Regions from separate parts of the Apibacter sp. B3546 genome, predicted to be linked through region 2. Evidence: riboswitches for the same ligand, from Rfam matches in the RefSeq annotation. Region 2 holds a riboswitch; the other holds the start of a gene.
What was found. Region 2 has a riboswitch for cobalamin ahead of GFU93_RS01990 (TonB-dependent receptor). Riboswitches for the same ligand answer to the same signal wherever they lie in the genome.
Positions count from the first base shown of each region.

Region 1: another riboswitch for cobalamin. It lies ahead of metE (5-methyltetrahydropteroyltriglutamate--homocysteine S-methyltransferase); the one in region 2 lies ahead of GFU93_RS01990 (TonB-dependent receptor).

Region 1 covers NZ_WINW01000036.1:43,235-46,643, reverse strand. The annotation lists gene GFU93_RS08020 (SIMPL domain-containing protein) at 1-77, shown strand, start outside; gene GFU93_RS08015 (NADH:flavin oxidoreductase) at 98-1,198, shown strand; cobalamin riboswitch at 1,320-1,507, shown strand; gene metE (5-methyltetrahydropteroyltriglutamate--homocysteine S-methyltransferase) at 1,699-3,409, shown strand, end outside.
Region 2 covers NZ_WINW01000002.1:416,397-419,805, forward strand. The annotation lists gene GFU93_RS01975 (glycosyltransferase family 2 protein) at 1-194, shown strand, start outside; gene GFU93_RS01980 (hypothetical protein) at 294-530, opposite strand; gene GFU93_RS01985 (MerR family transcriptional regulator) at 550-882, opposite strand; cobalamin riboswitch at 1,001-1,200, shown strand; gene GFU93_RS01990 (TonB-dependent receptor) at 1,375-3,357, shown strand; gene GFU93_RS01995 (YncE family protein) at 3,354-3,409, shown strand, end outside.

The DNA of each region.
Region 1 (3,409 bases), on a different contig from region 2:
GGGGAGGAGCATTTAATGTATCATCCAAGAAAAAAACAGCAAGCATTACCATTCGTTTAGAATATGAAATTAACTAATAACTACGATATAAATTAAAATGGTACACAAATTATTTCAACCGTTTACATCAAAAAAACTATCATTAAAAAACAGGATAGTCATGGCGCCTATGACCCGATCATTTGCTTATGATGGAATACCCGGTAAACAAATAGCTGATTATTATCAAAGAAGAGCACAGGCCGAAGTGGGTTTAATTATTACAGAAGGAACCGTTGTTCGCAGGGTGGTATCTTCCAACGACCCAAATATACCTGTATTTTATGGAGAACAAGCCTTAGAAGGTTGGAAAAAGGTGGTTGAAGAAGTTCATGCTAAAGGTGGTAAAATAGCTCCGCAACTTTGGCATATGGGAATAATACCGGCCCATAAAAACTGGAAACCATCAGAGCCTTTTGAGGGACCATCCGGACTTTTAAATCCGGAAACAAAAGGCGGAAAAGAAATGAGCGAAAGTGATATTGAAAATACAATTGAGGCTTTTGCAGAAGCAGCTTACCAAACCAAAAAAATTGGTTTTGATGCTCTGGAATTGCATGGAGCGCACGGATATTTGATCGATCAATTCTTTTGGGATAAGCTCAATAAAAGAAATGATATATGGGGAGGAGCTACCCTGGCCGAAAGGAGTCGTTTTGCCATTGAAGTTGTAAAAGCGGTTCGAAATGCGGTAGGAGAAGATTTTCCTATAATTTTACGCTTATCACAATGGAAACAACAAGATTATTCCGCTAAATTGGCAAAGACACCGGAAGAAATGGAAGAATGGTTACTACCGTTATCAGATGCCGGAGTTGATATTTTTCATTGCTCACAACGAAGATTTTGGGAGCCCGAATTTGAAAATTCTGATTTAAATTTTGCAGGATGGGCAAAAAAAATAACGGGCAAACCTTCCATAAGTGTTGGATCTGTGGGGCTCACCGGAGATTTCTTAGGGGCATTCAAAGGACAAAGTTTTGAAGCTTCTGATAATTTTCTTAACGAATTAAATAGAAGATTAGATGCAGGCGAATTTGATTTAATAGCAGTAGGAAGAGCACTACTTGCAGATCCTGAATGGGCATTAAAGATTAAAAATGGAAACTTATCTGAGTTTAAAGGATTTTCTAAGGATCAACTTAAAGAATTGTACTAATAAAAACATAAAATAGTAGTAAAATAAAAACAAAAACCAAGTTTTAATTTTTATTTATTTTAATAAAGAGATAAAAGCAAAGGTTTTTTATCTTTGTATATATAAGTTCTTTACTTAATTTCTTTATCAACAAGAATAAGGTGCTGTGTAAAAACGACTTAATAGGGAATCATGTGTGAATCATGAGCTGACGCGCAACTGTAAGTAACCTAAAAAAATTTTATCAATAAAACCATTGCCGATTTAAAAGGTGAGAAGGTAGATAAAATGTTATAAGCCAGGAGACCTGCCTGTTCTTAATTGACAATGCTTTCGCGAGTAAAAGCAAGATCACAAAAAATATAATTGGGCTACAAGAAACTTTAAGATCATTAGAATAATTAGTTTACTTGTATGTCAAAATTGTTTTGAAATTTGATTTTATTTAACAAAGAAAGAGAGCATTGTGAAGTTTAGCAATAAGAGCTTTTTATAATATAATCGTTTAAAAAGTTATAAAAATGCAAACACACAATCTTGGCTATCCGCGTATTGGTAGTGACAGAGAACTTAAAAAAGCCTGTGAAAAATATTGGGCAGGTAAAGCGTCAGTCGAAGAACTGATGATAACAAGTAAAGATATCCGGCACCGAAACTGGGTAACTCAAAAAGAATTAGGGATTGATTGGATCCCATCTAATGATTTTTCTTATTATGATCAGGTACTTGATATGTCACTAATGGTCGGAGCTATCCCTAAAAGATATAATAAGGTAATACTGGATAAATCAAATACAGAATTAGATTTATATTTTGCCATGGCCAGAGGACATCAAAAAGAAGGCATTGATATAAAAGCCATGGAAATGACCAAATGGTTTGATACCAATTATCATTACATTGTCCCTGAATTTGAAAGTAATCAGAAATTTTCCTTGTTTTCAACAAAAATTATTGATGAATATTTAGAAGCTAAAAATGCGGGAATCCATACAAAGCCGGTTATAATAGGCCCTGTATCTTATTTGTTGTTGGGAAAAGAAAAAGAGGAAAACTTCAATAAGCTGGATTTACTAAAAAATATTCTTCCTGTCTATATAGAAATCCTAAATAAATTAAAGGCAGAAGGTGTTGAATGGGTGCAGTTTGATGAGCCTTTCTTAGCTTTGGATTTAGATGAAAAAGCGAAAGAATCCTTCCAATATGCTTATAAAGAAATTCATAAACAATTTCCTTATATAAATAAAATACTAACTACCTATTTTGACGGATTGAAAGACAATTTAGCACTTGCTTTTAATCTACCCGTACAGGCATTACATATTGATTTGGTACGTTGTCCGGAACAATTAGATGAAGTTTTAGAAAATATTCCGGAAAAACTTATCCTTTCTTTAGGAATCGTTGATGGAAGAAATATATGGAAAAATGATTTCGAAAAATCATTGAAACTTATTCAAAAAGCTGTTTCCAAAATTGGTAAAGACCGAATTTTAATAGCTCCTTCTTGTTCACTTCTTCATAGTCCAGTTGACTTGGAATTGGAAACAGATACAAAAGCCCTTTCATCGGAAATTAAAAATTGGTTGGCTTTTGCAAAACAGAAAATCGATGAAGTAGTAACCTTAAAAAAGCTTGCGGCAAAAGAAGATTCCCCGGATTTACAAAAAAAATTACAGGAAAATGTAGCGGCTGCAACTAGCAGAAAAACATCAGCTTTAATACATAACGAAAAAGTAAAAGAAAAAATAAGGAATATAGAAAATGTTGAAGATAAAAGAAATTCCGTATTTTCAGAACGAAAGAAAAAACAATCTGAAGCTTTGCAGTTGCCTTTATTTGCAACAACTACGATCGGCTCATTTCCTCAGACATCCGAAGTCCGAAGTTGGAGATCTAAACTAAAAAAAGGATTGATAACACCTTTAGAATATGAAGCGCTGATTAAAAAGGAAATTGAAAAAACAATACGATTCCAAGAAAAAATAGGTATAGATGTATTGGTTCACGGGGAGTTTGAACGAAACGACATGGTGGAATATTTTGGAGAACAATTAGAAGGAGTTGCATTTTCCAAAAACGGATGGGTACAAAGTTATGGAAGCCGTTGTGTGAAACCACCCATCATATATGGTGATATATTCAGGCCTAATCCTATGACTGTGAAATGGTCTTCCTATGCACAATCCTTAACAAATAAAAATGTAAAAGGTATGTTGACCGGACCGGTAA
Region 2 (3,409 bases):
ATTTAATTAATGAAAAATGGTATAATGATGCATTTGATCCCATGCAAAATTTTCCTAAGGATTTCTCAGAAGATTACATCCTATCATTTTTGAAAATTGAAAATAACCAAAAAATAAAACCGGAAGAATGGAAAAAATGGTCAGAAAAATTTAAAAATCAATATAGGATTCAGGGGTGTGTTGTTGATGATTAAAAATATCATTTATTAAATTAATCAAATCAAAGAGCAAAAAAAATAAGCAGTGATTTACTGCTTACTTTTTTTAATATCATAAATTAATCTAAGAAGTCATTACTCCTCTTCATCATCTTCGTATTTTTCGATTTCAGCATCGCAAAAATCGAATGCTTGTTGAATCAATGAATTTACTTCATTAGCAACCTCTTCCTCTTCTCCTTCCAAATCATCAAACCATTCAACCTCCTCTTCTTCTACATTTAATATAAATCTAGGATACTCTGTATGCACAACAAATAAATCTTCAGGAAAATCTGAATTGTCTGCCATTAAAAACTTAGGTAATTTCATATTGTCTTTATTTAAATTTTTATTCGTCTAATAATTCTTTTAACTTAATTAATTCTGCCTTCACTAACTCTAAACGAGCAATGATTTCAACTTTTTTGGATAAATTTTTTTGTGATTGTAAAACAACTTTTGCTCCTTCTAAGGTATATCCTTTTTCTTTTACTAAATGAAAAATTATTTTAAAATTTTCAATATCTTTTGGGGTAAAAAAACGGTCACCTTTTTTATTCTTTTTGGGTGAAATACTATCAAATTCTTTTTCCCAAAACCTTATAAGTGAAGTATTAACATTAAAAGCCTGTGCTACTTCGCCTATAGAATAATATAATTTTTCAGGAAGTTGTACGTTCATTATTCAAATCTAATGATTTTTTAATTCAACTTACTATTGTTCGTTTAAAAAATTAATCTTTTTTTAGAATTATTAGTACTACCCAAATAATCTATAAGGATGCCCTAAAAATATTTATTTATATTTGCCTAAATTTGGTGATTGTTATTTACCGATAAATACGCAATCTTAAAAGGGAATTCGGTGAAAATCCGAAACAGGCCCGCTGCTGTAATCTTCTAGTACGTTTTAAGAGATATACCACTGAGGAGTTGCTTTCTTGGGAAGGTTCTTAAAATGAAGTAAGTCAGAATACCTGCCAAATTTAACTATAGTTTTACAAGTTTACAAGCTTTCGTGGAACAAGGCTGAAACATTAAAAGCATTTCATATTCACTTTTCCTGTTTACTTTTCCGGAAACTAGTTTACTATATCTGTAATTTAAGATATTCGACTCCATGATGATGAACATCAATCATAAATATAGTGTATTTGCTTTTTTATTAAGCCTGATGAGTCCATTATCTTATTCCCAAGAAAAAAAAGACAGCATTACTGTAACAGAATTACAGGAAATACTGGCAACGGGAAAAAGAAATGATAAGGGAATAATTCCTTTCCAAGAATTGAAAGGAAAAGAATTAGAAAATCGAAACAGCTCTTCAGTAGCTGATGCCGTACGATTATTTTCAGGAATTCAACTTAAAGATTATGGAGGTGTAGGAGGAATGAAAACAGTTAACATTCGAGGAATGGGAAGCGAACACGTGGGGGTATTTTATGATGGAATAGCCATAGGAAATGCTCAAAATGGTATGGTTGACTTAGGAAAATTTTCCATGGATAATTTAGAATCAATATCAGTATACAACGGACAAAAAAGTCAAATTTTCCAACCCGCTAAAGATTTCGGCTCTGCGGGAAGTATCTATTTAACTACCAAACGTCCTGTTTTTACGGGTGAAAAAAAAACTAATATAGGTGCCACCTATCGTTCCGGATCGTTTCATTTAATTAACCCCTCCCTCCTATGGGAACAAAAATTATCCTCATTAATTTCATCTTCTCTTACTATGGAATATATTAATTCAGATGGAAAATATAAATTTCAACAAAAGAAAGGTAATTGGGATACGATCGCTGTAAGACAAAATGGTAACATAAGTGCTTTTCGAACAGAAGGAAATTTATTTGGTACCCTACCTAATGGTAAATGGAATCTGAAAGGATATTATTATGATTCAAGCAGAGGAATACCCGGTGCTGTTTTAAAGAATTCGTATAAAAGGTATCAGTTTGCTCAACAATGGGATCGTAATTTCTTTTTGCAGGGTTCTTTTGAAAAAATAATCAGCACAAAATACAGTATAGCATTAAACGCTAAATATGCTCATGATTTTACCCATTATAAAAATTTAGAGGTTTTTAATGACCCTATTTGGGGAAATAAATATTCCAATCGTATTAACAATACTTATAAGCAAGATGAACTATATATTTCATCTTCACAACTGTTTACTTTATTTTCTTTTTGGGATATTTCTGTATCTGCAGATTACCAACATAACGGAATGAATGCCGATTTAAAAAATTTCGCTTCTCCTTCGAGAAATACAGAAATGATCGCTTTAGCTACTGCTTTTCATTGGGATAAAATTAAAATTCAAACAAGTGTTTTAGGTACATTTGTACAAGATAAAACGAAACACATGAACGGTATGGGTACAGCTTCAGACAGAAATGAATTTACTCCTGCTGTTTTCTTAAATTACCAACCTTCACATTCTAAAGATATTAGCATTCATGGTTTTTACAAGAGAATTTTTAGAATGCCAACATTTAATGATTTATACTATACGGATTTTGGAAATTCAAATTTAAAACCGGAATATACTAATCAGTTTGATGCAGGTATTCGTATCAATAAAAACTTTACTTCCGGTAGTTTTACTCATTTTGATTTTACTATTGATGCCTATTATAATACGGTCAAAGATAAAATCATAGCTTATCCTAAAGGACAACAATTTCGTTGGACCATGTTAAATTTTGGTAAAGCACGTATAAAAGGGTTAGACTTATCTTCTAAGACTTCAATAGTAATAAAAAACGTTTTAGTTTCAACCCTGATAACCTATACGTATGAAGATGCACAAAATTTATCTTCTCCTATTTTAAATTATAAAAATCAACTTCCTTATATACCTTGGCACAGTGGGACACTTACTCTAGAAGCTGCTTACAGAGATTGGAATCTAAATTATAGCTTTATGTATACGGGAGAACGGTACAATTCTCCTTCAAATAATCCTGAAAATCATGTAAAAGCTTGGTATACTCATGATATACAACTTTCAAGAGAATTATTTTTAACTCATATCAAATGCAAAGCATCTTTACAAATCAATAATATTTTTAATAAATATTACGACATAGTAGCCAATTATCCCATGCCGGGTAGAAACTATACGATCATCATTAAATTAAACATATGAAAAAACTAGAAACTATGGTAGCAAGGAAATTTTTAGTACCAATTTTAGTAAT